One region of the Nocardiopsis tropica genome, then DNA from elsewhere that is predicted to be linked to it. Evidence: riboswitches for the same ligand, from Rfam matches in the RefSeq annotation. Region 1 holds a riboswitch; each other region holds the start of a gene.
What was found. Region 1 has a riboswitch for cobalamin ahead of ACFQBR_RS13490 (ABC transporter substrate-binding protein). Riboswitches for the same ligand answer to the same signal wherever they lie in the genome.

Region 1 (4,137 bases):
TCGGCGGTACGGGCACCAGCTGCCCCATCGGCGTCGTGGGCTAGCCGTCCGGGACGGGCCCGGCCGCAGGAGCGCGGCCGGGCGGGGTCCCGGTGCGCCGGAGCCGTCCGACCGCGGCCGGGCCCCTGTGTCCGCCTCGGCCCGCGACCGGGTGAGGGGCCTCGCCGTCCCGGGGCCGCGCACGCCAGCGGTCCCGGCCGCCTGCCTCCCCACGGTGTGGAGTTCGCCTTGCCCACGCCCCGGGGCAACTTGCCGGAACCGCAATTTTTAGTGCCATAAGTGGAGATCCTGTCGAGACTGGGCGCACCTCGACAGAAAGAGCCCCCATGAGCACCGACCAAGCGACCACGTCCGGGGACGGCGTCCGCGCCCCCGGACCGACAACCACCCCGCGGCCGTCCCCGTGCGGCCTCCTCCGATCCGCGCGGGCGACGGTGGCCCTCCTGCTCGCCCTCCTGCTCATGGTCGGCGCCGCGGCCTGCGCCACGCCGGCCCCCGAGGAGGAGGTTCCCCCCTACGCGGCCGCCACCCGGGGCGACCCCGAGTTCGAGGGCACGTTCCGGCACGAGTTCGCCGACGTCGACGGGGTCCGCATGCACTACGTGACCGGCGGCAGCGGCACGCCGCTGGTGCTGATCCACGGCTGGCCGCAGACCTGGTACGGCTGGTGGTCGATCATGCCCGAACTCGCCGAGCACCACACCGTCTACGCCGTCGACCTCCCCGGACTGGGCGACAGCGCCGGTTCGCCGACCGGTTACGACAAAGCCACTCTGGCCGGGTACGTACACACCCTGATCGCCGACGAGCTCGGGGTGGACGACGCCGCTGTCGTCGGGCACGACCTCGGAGCCGCGGTGGCCTTCCAGTACGCCGCCCGGTTCCCCGAGGACACCGAACACCTCGGCTACCTCGACCTGCCGCTCCCCGGACCCGGGATCGACGCGTCCGCCTACCGCTCGATGAGCTGGCACATCGCCTTCCACTCCCAGCCCGAGGTCCCCGAGACGGTGGTCGGCGACGACGTCCGCGACTACCTGGCGCTGTTCTACCCCCAGGTCTCCTTCAACGGGACGGCGTTCGGGGGCACCTCGGACCGGTCCCCGTTCACCGAGGCCGAGATCGACGAGTACGCGCGGACCTACTCCAGGCCCGAGGCCCTCACCGGCGGTTTCGACCTCTACCGCACCCTCGACGAGGACGTCCGCGACACCGTTGAGGCGGAACCGGTCGACGTCCCGGCCCTGGTCATGACCGCCCAGGGGCAGCTCGACCCGGTCCGGGCCACCGTGGACACGCGCATGACCGACATCGTGCGCGCGGTGGAGGTGCCGGACGCGGGGCACTGGCTCGTCGAGGAGAACCCCGAGTTCGTCACCGCGGAGCTGCTCCGCTTCCTCGACGGGTGACCCGGCCCCGGGGCGGCGTTCCGGCACGTCGCCAGGGCGCCCGCGCCGGTGCGCCGCCCGGGCCCCGCCCGCCCCGGAGGGCGCGCGGGGCCCTTGGTACCCTTCCGGGGCCAGTCGTACCACCTAGGTGGTCAGGGAATCCGGTGCGAATCCGGAGCTGACGCGCAGCGGTGTGGGGGACGGGCGGGGTACACGAGCCACTGGGGCACGCGCGCGGACGGAAGCGCCCGCGCGCACCGCCCTGGGAAGGCACCCCGTCCGGACGAACCCGAGTCCGAAGACCTGCTGGCCCCTCCGCGTCGAGTGCGCGGAGGCGCATCCATGCCAGGCTCCGCGTTCGAGTCCCGACACCTGAGGCATACCCATGTCGCGCCACGCCCTCCTGTCCTCCGCCCTCCCCTCCCTCGCCCTCCTGCTCGCCCCCGTCCTCGCCCTCACCGCCTGCGGCCCGCAGGACGACCGGGGCGGCGACGGCACCGAAGCGGCCGCCGGGTCCGGCTACCCCCGCACCGTCGACAACTGCGGCCACGAGGTCACCCTCGACGCGCCCCCGCAGCGGGCGGTCTCCCTCAACCAGGGCACCACCGAGATCCTCCTCTCCCTGGGCCTGGAGGACCGGGTGGTCGGCACCGCCACCTGGACCGACCCGATCATGGAGGGCCTGGAGGAGGCCAACGGGGACATCCCGCGGCTGGCCGAGAACAACCCCTCCTTCGAGCGGGTCCTGGAGGCCGAGCCCGACCTCGTGACCGCCTCCTTCGTCTCCACACTCGGCGCCGGCGGGGTCGCCACCCGCGAACAGTTCGAGGAGCTGGGCGTGCCCTCGTACGTCTCCCCGACCGACTGCGCCGCGGGCAAGGACAACGAGGGCGGCGGGGACGGCTCCCGGAGCGAGCCGCTCACCCTGGACGCCGTCTACGGCGAGATCCACGACCTGGCCGAGATCTTCGGCGTGGAGGAACGCGGGGAGGAGCTCGTCGGGGAGCTCCGGGACCGGGTGGGCGCCGCGACCGAGGACCTGGAGGTCGAGGACGTCTCCCTCATGTACTGGTTCGCCAACGCGCAGTCGCCCTACCTCGCGGGCTGCTGCGGCGCCCCCGGCGCCATCACCGGCGCCGTCGGCGCGCAGAACGCCTTCGACGACACCCACAGCGAATGGCCCCAGATCAACTGGGAGACCGTCGCGGACCGCGACCCCGACGTCATCGTGCTCGGCGACCTGACCCGCGACTCCCAGACCGCGGAGAGCGCGGCGGCCAAGATCGAGTTCCTGGAGGACAACCCGGCCACCCGCAACCTCACCGCCGTGCGGGAGGAGCGGTACGTCCTGCTCAGCGGCCAGGCGATGAACCCCTCGATCCGCACGGTCGAGGGCATCGAACTGGTCGCCGACGGCCTGCGCGAGCTCGGGTACGCCCGTTGAGCGGTGCGCGCCCGGCGCTGCTCGTCACCTCCGGCCTGCTGCTCCTCGGCCTGTCGGTCTCGGTCGCCGTCACCATCGGGCCCGCCGACCTCACCCCCGCCGAGGTCTGGAGGTCGGCCGCCGCCCGGTTCGGGTGGGGCGAAAGCCCCCTGACGCGGTTGCGCGAGGGCATCGTGTGGAACCTGCGCATGCCCCGCACCCTGCTCGCCGCGGTCTGCGGGGCCGGCCTGGCCGTGTGCGGCGCGGTCATGCAGTCCCTGCTCCGCAACCCGCTGGCGGACCCCTTCGTGCTCGGGGTCTCCTCCGGCGCCTCCACCGGGGCGGTCCTCGTGACCGTGCTCGGCTGGGGCGCCGGAGCGGTCTCGCTCCCGGCGGGGGCCTTCGCGGGCGCCCTGCTCTCCTTCGGCATGGTGATGCTGCTCAGCCACAGCCTCGGCGGGAGCATGGACCGCGTCGTGCTGTCCGGGGTCGCGGCCATGCAGCTGTTCTCGGCGCTGACCTCGTTCATCGTGCTGACCTCGGCGGACGCCGACACCACGCGCGCGGTGCTGTTCTGGCTGCTGGGCTCCCTCGGCGGCGCCGGATGGACCGACGTGCTCCTGTGCGCCGCGGTGCTGTGCCTCGTGCTCGCCGTCTGCCTCGCCCACACCACCACCCTGGACGCCTTCGCCTTCGGCGAGGAGGCCGCGGCGAACCTGGGCGTCCGGGTGGGCCGGGCCCGCGTGCTGCTGCTGAGCGCCACCGCACTGCTCACGGCGGTGCTGGTCAGCTCCACGGGCGCGATCGGGTTCGTGGGCCTGGTCCTGCCGCACGCCGCACGGGCCCTCACCGGCTCCTCCCACGCCCGGCTGCTGCCGGTCACCGCGCTGGCGGGGGCGGTCTTCCTGGTGTGGGTGGACACGGTCGCCCGGACCGCGCTGGACCCGCAGGAGATCCCGGTGGGGGTGGTCACCTCCCTCATCGGGGTGCCCGCCTTCATCGCCGTGCTGTACCGAGTGAGGAGGAAGACGTGAACCACCCGGTCCGGGACCCGGGGGAGGGGCTGCGCGCCGACCGGGTCAGCCTCGGGATCGGCGGCCGTCTCGTGCTCGACGGCGTCACCCTCGCCACCCGCCCCGGTGAGACCGTCGGCCTGCTGGGACCCAACGGGTCGGGCAAGTCCACCCTGCTGCGGCTGCTCGCCGGGGTGCTCGCCCCCTCCGCCGGGGCGGTCACCCTGGACGGCCGGCCGCTGGACCGGGTCGGCCGCCGGGCCGTGGCACGGCGGGTGGCCACCGTCCAGCAGCAGGCGCACACCCAGACCGA
Region 2 (4,137 bases), on a different contig from region 1:
GACCACCGACGACTTGCGGTCCTTCCAGTCGTTGGTGTCGATGCTCCACAGGATCTGGGCCAGGCCCATGTCGGCGGTCACCGAGGCGACCTCCGCGTCGGTGGACCCGTAGGGGGGCCTCATGAGGTCCATGGTGTACCCGGTCTCGCGGTACACCAGGGCCTGCACGGTTTCGAGGTCGGAACGGATCCCGCCCGCTCCGAGCCCGGCCAGGTCGGGGTGGGAGAGGGTGTGGTTGGCCAGTTCGTGGCCCTCCGCGTAGGCGCGCCTCACGGTGCGCGGATCCTCCATGACCGGGTAGCCGGTGACGAAGAACGTCGCGCGGGCGTCGTACTCGGCCAGGATGTCCAGCAGTTCGGGCGTGCGCCCGCCCGGGCCGTCGTCGTAGGTCAGGGCCACGCACTTGGACCCGGGGGCGGAGCAGTCGACGTCCTCGCCCGCGGGCGGCAGGACCCCGGGGACGGCCGTCTCACGGCTGCTCTCCTCCTCCCGGGGCGGGGCCGCGACGGCGAAGTCGCGGACGCCCCGGGTCGCCGAGCGCAGCGCGCGCTCGCCCAGGTCCGACAGCAGGGGGGCGGACTCCGAGGCGGCGACGACGGCGTGGGTCCTGCCCTCTTCCACGGGGGCGACCTGTCCCGCGTCGAACTCCACGACGAGGTCGCCGGCGGGGTTGAACCCCACGGAGTCGTACAGCGAGGCGATCGGGTGCACCGCGTCCGGAGCCGCGGTCCCCGGGAGGGCGTCCCGCACGAGGCCGTTCAGCTCCTCCAGTTCCCCCTGGCCGGCGATCAGGGCGGTGGAGGGGTGGGTCGAGCCGGTGAGGGCGTCGTACCAGTAGGTGGTGTATCCCTCACGGGTCCCCTCGGAGTCGGTCTCCTCACGGGTCACGCGGACCCCGACGATGTCGTCGTTGGCCGCCGTCAGGTTCCACGCGGACTCGAAGGAGACCGCTCCGGGGTTGGCCGCCTCGAAGGCGTCCACCTCGGCGGACAGCGCGCGGTCCAGGAAGTCGCTCAGCGGGTCGGCGTCGGGGACGACCGGGTAGGAGACCTCCGCGGCCACCCCGCCCTCGCGGGCGAGCTCGGCCTCGGCCAGGTCCACCACGTCGTCGGGGTCGACCACCGTCAGCCCGTCGGGCTCGCCGGCGGCGGGCGGGTCCGCCTCCGGTCCGCCGTCCGCCGACCCCGGGTGCGTATCGCTCACGGGTTCGGAGGCGAGCACGCCGGGCGGGGTGACGGCCAGCCAGACCAGCCCCGCGACGACCGCCAGCGCGACCGCGATCGTGGACAGGGGGTGACCGGGGGCCATGGTCGGTTGGGACTGCTTGTTCACCAGGGGTTCTCCACGTACATCTTCAGACGAACGATCGCGGGGAGCACGGGGGAGGACTCGGCCCCGCGACGCTTCATGTCGGTTGTGACGCCGGCCGCGCAACAGGGGTTCGCGCTGATTCCGGCCGGGGGCACAGGGCAGCACGCCGGGTACAGGGGCGGAGGGGTGCTCCCTATACTTGCAGGCGTGGAAGGTACATGCTCCACCCCAGAACCCGGGCCGCGCCCGGAAGGGGAGGGGTGTGTCGCAAGAGGGAACCCGGTGCGACTCCGGGACTGCCCCGCAGCGGTATGAGGGAACGAACGTCGCCATAAGCACTGGTAATCCGGTCGGAAAGGTCGGAAACCGGGAAGCGGCGGCCAGTAGGAGGACGGTGCTCGCGCCGTCCGCGCCCCCGAGTCCGAAGACCTGCCTCCACCCGGCGGCGCACCCGTGCCGCCGGTGGTCCCGTGCCCCGAGGGAGGGCCGAGGAGCGGCGGCAGGCGCACACGCCCACGGCGTGGCCCCGGGCATGCCCGCGTCCTCGCTCACCCCCGTGGCCGGTACCCGGCTTTCGACGAGGGAGAGAAGCTCATGCCCCACACCCCCGAGGCCTCCCGGCCGTCCGTGCGCTCCACCGTGCACGGCTACCCCCGGATCGGCCCGAACCGGGAACTCAAGCGCGCCTGCGAGTCGTACTGGAGGGGCGAGACCGCCGCGGAGGAGCTGGACGGCATCGCCGCCGGCCTGCGCCTGGGCGTCTACGCCCAGCTGCGCGAGGCGGGAGTCGACGACATCCCGTCCAACACGTTCTCGTACTACGACCACGTCCTGGACACCGCGGTCCTGTTCGACCTGGTGCCCTCCCGGTTCGCCTCGCCGGCCGCCGCCGGCGACCGCGACGAGGAGCTGCGCCGCTACTTCGCCCTCGCCCGGGGCGAGCAGGGCGCCCCGCCGCTGGAGATGACCAAGTGGTTCGACACCAACTACCACTACCTGGTCCCCGAGCTGTCGCCGAGCACCCGCCCGCGCCTGGTCGGTGACAAGCCCCTCGCCGAGTTCCGGGAGGCGGCCGAGGCGGGTTTCCCGACCCGCCCGGTCCTGGTCGGCCCGCTCACCTTCCTCCTGCTGGCCAAGGCCGCGGACGACGCCCCCGAGGGCTGGCGCCCCGTCGAGCTGCTCGACCAGCTCCTGGACGCCTACGCCCAGCTCCTCGCCGGCCTCTCCGCCGCGGGGGCCGCCGAGGTGCAGCTGGACGAGCCGATCCTGGCCACCGACGAGGGACGCGCCGCCGTCGGGCTCCTGGAGCGGGTCTGCCGGCGCCTGGGCTCCCTCACCGAGCGCCCCTCCCTCCTGGTCTCGACCTACTTCGGCTCCATCGGGGCGCCCGCACTGCGGGTCCTGAAGGACTCACCGGTGGAGGCCGTCGGCCTGGACCTGGTCACCGACGGCGAGGGCGTCGACGACCTCGTCAAGGTCTCGGGCCTCGGCGGCACCCGCCTGGTCGCCGGGGTGGTGGAGGGCCGCAACGTCTGGCGGACCGACGTCCCGGCCGCCGTGGCCACGCTCGGCACCCTGCTCGCCCTCACGGACGAGCTGACGGTGAGTACGTCCTGCTCGCTCCTGCACGTGCCGATCGACCTCGACGCGGAGACCTCCCTCGCCCCCGAGCTGCGCGAGGCCCTGGCCTTCGCCAAGCAGAAGGCGTACGAGACGGCCCTTCTCGGCCGCGTCCTCTCGGAGGGGGCCGAGGCCGAGTATGCGGCGGGCGGGGCCGGCGGCGGTCCTGGCTTCACGGACGCCCGCGTGCGCGCCCGCCTGGACGCCCTGGGCCCGGACGCCTACGAGCGCCCCCAGGACAGGGGCGCCCCCACGGACACGCCGCTGACCACGACCACCATCGGGTCGTTCCCCCAGACCGCGGAACTGCGCCGCGCCCGCGCCGCGCGCCGCCGGGGCGCCCTGGCGGAGGACGCCTACAAGCAGATCCTCCGGGAGGAGATCGACCGGGTCGTCGCGCTCCAGGAGGAGATCGGACTGGACGTGCTCGTGCACGGCGAGCCCGAGCGCAACGACATGGTCCAGTACTTCGCCGAGCAGCTGGAGGGCTACGCCACCACCGAGAACGGCTGGGTGCAGTCCTACGGTTCGCGGTGCGTCCGCCCGCCGATCCTGTTCGGCGACGTCTCGCGCCCCGAGCCGATGACCGTCGAGTGGATCACCTACGCCCAGTCGCGCACCGACAAGCCGGTCAAGGGCATGCTGACCGGCCCGGTGACCATGCTCGCCTGGTCGTTCGTGCGCACCGACCAGCCGCTGGGCGACACCGCCCGCCAGGTGGGCCTGGCGCTGAGGGACGAGGTCGCCGACCTGGAGCGCGCGGGCATCCGCCACATCCAGGTGGACGAGGCGGCCCTGCGCGAGCTCCTGCCGCTGCGCGAGGAGCGGCGCGCCGCCTACCTGGACTGGGCGGTGAACTCCTTCCGCCTGGCCACGTCCGGTGTGTCGCCGTCCACGACGATCCACACGCACATGTGCTACTCGGAGTTCGGCCTCATCGTCGGCGGCATCGAGGCGCTGGACGCCGACGTGACCAGCGTCGAGGCCGCCCGCTCCCGGATGGAGCTGGTGGAGGACCTGGGCCGCCGCGGCTACAAGCGGGGGATCGGGCCCGGCGTGTACGACATCCACTCACCGCGGGTGCCGTCCGTGGAGGAGATCGAGGGCTCGCTGAGGCTGGCCGTCGCGCACATCGACGCCGGGAGCCTGTGGGTCAACCCCGACTGCGGTCTCAAGACGCGCGGCTACGCCGAGGCGGAGCAGGCC
Region 3 (4,137 bases), on a different contig from region 1:
CAGCCCGTCCCCCAGGGCAGCGCCATGGACCAGCTGCGCGCCATGCGGAGGTCCCTCGCGCAGCAGCGCGGCGGGGACCACCTCGTCGGACCGGGGGGCGACGGCGGCCAGCAGCCGGGCGGCATCGACGCCAACGGATTCCCGTCCGGCGGGCAGACCCCGCCCGGCACGGGCGGCGGCTCCTACCCCGGCCACTCGGTGACCGGGGGCCACCCCGCCCACAACGGGCAGCAGGGCTATCCCGTCACCGACGGGCACCCGTCGATGCGCGGCGCGGACCCCAGCGGCTACGGCATGCCCGGGAGGCCGGCCTCCGGATCGGGGCCGATGACCGGAGCGCAGCCCTCCTTCAACGGCACGGGACCCCAGCAGTCCTTCGCCGCGGGGACGGGGCCGCAGCGCTCCTTCGCGTCGGACGGCCAACCCGGCCACGCGCCACCTCCGAGAAGCGCCCCACCCCAGGACCCACGGCAGGACCCGCGCTACGGGGGTGGGGACGGCTCCGGATTCGGGGGAGCGGCCGACGCAAACCCTACCTATGGGACCAGTACGGAAACTGACACCGCTCACCGCGGTGGGGCAGCCTCCCCCTACGGGGGGCCGCCACCTACTGGTCCCGAACCCGCCAGCCGGTTCAGCGCCGGCGGCTACCAGGAATCCCGTCCCAGTCCTGGATATCCACAGCAGACACGTCCCGCCGCGCATACCGTTGACGAAGCGGTGCATGTCGCGCACAAGGAAGGGAACGACTTCGCGGAGTCGATCGCTCGCGAGGCGCCCGCCCTGTGGGTGGAGGCCGTACTCGCCCGCAGGCCCAGGATGCCCTCCGACCTGGAGGCGCGCCTGCTCCAGGGCTCCTCGCTGCCGATCGACCACCTGTTGCGTGACGAGGTCCGTGACGGACTGCGCCAGGGGTTCTGGCAGGCCCTGGAGCGGGCCAGGTCCTGACAGGGCGCGCGGGAGTGCGAGTAGGGGATGGGGGCGATGCGGTTGACCCACGTGACGACGGCAGAACTCGACCGTTGGGAATTCCACGCTGTCCGGTCCGGTGAGCACGGACGGGTCGCCGCCCAACTCCTGGACCTGGCCAACCGGGTCGACGCGGGGAGCGAGGTCTCGCGCGCGGAGCTGTTCGTGCGCGCGGGGGAGCAGTGGGAGATCGCCCAGGAGTTCGAGCGCGCCTGCTCGGCCTACCAGAGGGCGATCGACGACGGCGGGGCCACGGTGATCGACGCCCGCGCGCTCAGCGCCGGGGCACTCCTGCAACTGGACGAGGTCGACCAGGCCTACGCCCACCTCAAACGCCTGGAGGGCGAGGATCCGCCCGGACTCCAGACCTTCATCCACGTCGCGGAGGCACTGTACGCGCACGACGACCTGGAGGGCGCCGAGCGGTGGGCGACGGTCGGCGCGCACCGGTTCCTCGACCGGGCCTCCTCGCCCTACGTCCGCGACCTCCTGGTGGAGCTCCTGCGCATCCGGTTCCGCATCCGCACCGACCTGGGGCTGTCCGAGGACCGGCTGGACCGCAGACTCGACGAGGAGTGACCCCGGCCGTCCGGCCCGGCGGAGTGAGCTTTCCGACGTGCGGGCGCGCCGCCGACACGCCCGGGGCGGTGGAGGCACGGATCTCCGCCCGGCCGCTCCGGTCCGGGGCCGGCCGCCGCGGACACGGCCGTGTGGTCAGCGGCACCGGTTCGCCGGGCGCCGCCCGAACCGCCTCGGAAGCGGCGTTCCGGGCGTTCGGCCGCCCCTCGGGGGGCGCTCCCGGTCCCGGGGAGCCCCGGCGACGATCTAGGCTGTGTCCGGTCGCCTCCCAGCTGCCCCGACGAGGCGCGACATCCCCCTGAACCGGGTGCCCGAGGCCCTCTCATACCACGGCCCACGCGTGTGTTCGACGATCGTCGAAGAATCCGAGAAATCGATGACACGCCATCATCTTGCGGTGTTCCAACGCAGGGCCCCCTAGATGTAGTATCTGTCCCGCTGGTGGTTCACCCCTCGGGGTGAGGCAAGAGGGAACCCGGTGCGAAGCCGGGGCTGCCCCGCAGCGGTAAGTGGGAACGAAGCCGTCACAGGCACTGGGGACCCCCGAAGGCCCCGGGAAGCGACGGTGCGTAGGCCGCCCACGAGCCCGAAGACCTGCCACCGGTGCGCACGTGAACGTGCGCCGACGACGGGGCTTCGAGGGTGAGCCGCCGCGACCCACCGGTCGGACGACCGCACGCACCCGGTGCGTCGGTCCCCCGGTGCGTGCCGCGCACCTTGCCCATCGTGTCCCCTCCCCGCCGGGACTCTTCTACCGAGGTTGGAGCCGCTGTATGACCCTTGACGTCGAGGCCGTGCCCGTATCCGTTCGGCCCGAGCCGACCAACGAGGGCGCGCCCCCCGCCGCCGTCGACCGGATCGAGCACGTCGTGACCGAGGCCTGTGCGAGGCTCACCGGTGTTTCGGCGGAGAAGGTCCTCACCGAGGCCCGCCGCGGCTTCTACCCCGGCATCCCCGACTCCGAGGTCGAGCTCGCCCTGGTCATGGCCGCCCGCAGCTTCGTGGAGGTCGACCCGGACTACTCGTTCGTGGCCGCCCGCCTGCTGCTGGACAAGCTGCGCCGCGAGGCCCTCACCTTCATCAGCGGCGCCCCCGACGCCGCCGGGCAGTCCGAGATGGGCGAGCGCTACGCCGCCTACCTGGCCGCCTACGTCAGCCGCGGCATCGACCTGGGCCAGCTCGACCCGGCGCTCGCCGGGTTCGACCTGGAGCGCCTGGGCGCCGCCCTGCGCCCCGAGCGCGACGAGCAGTTCACCTTCCTCGGCATCCAGACCCTCTACGACCGCTACTTCCTGCACAGCGACGAGGTCCGCTACGAGCTGCCGCAGGCGTTCTTCATGCGCGTCGCCATGGGGCTGGCCCTCAACGAGGACGACCGCGAGGCCCGCGCCATCGAGTTCTACGAGCTGCTGTCCTCGTTCGACTTCATGGCCTCCACGCCCACCCTGTTCAACGCCGGCACGGTGCGCGCGCAGCTGTCCTCCTGCTTCCTCACCACCGTCGGCGACGACCTCCAGGCCATCTTCCACGGCATCAGCAACAACGCGATGCTGTCCAAGTACTCGGGCGGGCTCGGCAACGACTGGACCCCGGTGCGCGGCCTCGGCTCGCACATCCGCGGCACCAACGGCAAGAGCCAGGGCGTCGTCCCGTTCCTGAAGATCGCCAACGACACCGCCGTCGCGGTCAACCAGGGCGGCAAGCGCAAGGGCGCCGTGTGCGCCTACCTGGAGACCTGGCACATCGACATCGAGGAGTTCCTCGACCTCCGCAAGAACACCGGCGACGACCGCCGCCGCACCCACGACATGAACACCGCGAACTGGGTTCCGGACCTGTTCATGCAGCGTGTGGAGCAGGGCGGCAGCTGGACCCTGTTCTCGCCGGACGAGGTCCCCGACCTGCACGACAAGTACGGCACCGACTTCGCCGAGGCCTACGAGAAGTACGAGGCCGCCGCCGAGGAGGGCCGGATCAAGGTCGCCAAGAAGATCCCCGCGGTCGACCTCTGGCGTCGCATGCTGACCATGCTGTTCGAGACCGGGCACCCCTGGATCACCTTCAAGGACCCGTCCAACCTGCGCTCGCCGCAGCAGCACGTCGGCGTCGTGCACTCCTCCAACCTGTGCACCGAGATCACGCTGAACACCAGCGCCGACGAGGTCGCCGTCTGCAACCTGGGCTCGGTCAACCTGGCCCAGCACGTGGGCCCCGACGGCCTGGACGCCGAGCGCCTGCGCCGCACCGTCCGCACCGCCGTGCGCATGCTCGACAACGTCATCGACGTGAACTTCTACACGATCCCCGAGGCGCGCCGCGCGAACATGCGCCACCGCCCCGTGGGCCTCGGCCTGATGGGCTTCCAGGACGCCCTGTTCAAGCTGCGCACCCCGTTCGCCTCCGAGGGCGCGGTGACGTTCGCCGACGAGAGCATGGAGCTGATCAGCTACTACGCCATCGAGGCGTCCATGGAGCTGGCCTCCGAGCGCGGCGCCTACGAGTCCTTCGAGGGCTCGCTGTGGAGCCGGGGCGTCCTGCCGATCGACTCGCTGCGGCTCCTCGCCGACTCCCGCGGCGGCGACCTGGACA

Region 2: it holds a riboswitch for cobalamin, as region 1 does, so the genes downstream of both, metE (5-methyltetrahydropteroyltriglutamate--homocysteine S-methyltransferase) here and ACFQBR_RS13490 (ABC transporter substrate-binding protein) in region 1, are expected to answer to the same signal.
Region 3: it holds a riboswitch for cobalamin, as region 1 does, so the genes downstream of both, ACFQBR_RS14450 (ribonucleoside-diphosphate reductase subunit alpha) here and ACFQBR_RS13490 (ABC transporter substrate-binding protein) in region 1, are expected to answer to the same signal.

The regions. Positions count from the first base shown of each region.
Region 1 is NZ_JBHSUF010000007.1:205,564-209,700, reverse strand. It holds gene msrA (peptide-methionine (S)-S-oxide reductase MsrA) at 1-44, shown strand, start outside; gene ACFQBR_RS13495 (alpha/beta fold hydrolase) at 327-1,409, shown strand; cobalamin riboswitch at 1,504-1,713, shown strand; gene ACFQBR_RS13490 (ABC transporter substrate-binding protein) at 1,774-2,832, shown strand; gene ACFQBR_RS13485 (FecCD family ABC transporter permease) at 2,829-3,845, shown strand; gene ACFQBR_RS13480 (ABC transporter ATP-binding protein) at 3,842-4,137, shown strand, end outside.
Region 2 is NZ_JBHSUF010000001.1:378,736-382,872, forward strand. It holds gene ACFQBR_RS01585 (polysaccharide deacetylase family protein) at 1-1,308, opposite strand, end outside; cobalamin riboswitch at 1,571-1,745, shown strand; gene metE (5-methyltetrahydropteroyltriglutamate--homocysteine S-methyltransferase) at 1,906-4,137, shown strand, end outside.
Region 3 is NZ_JBHSUF010000008.1:67,369-71,505, forward strand. It holds gene ACFQBR_RS14440 (NYN domain-containing protein) at 1-948, shown strand, start outside; gene ACFQBR_RS14445 (hypothetical protein) at 976-1,548, shown strand; cobalamin riboswitch at 1,974-2,164, shown strand; gene ACFQBR_RS14450 (ribonucleoside-diphosphate reductase subunit alpha) at 2,322-4,137, shown strand, end outside.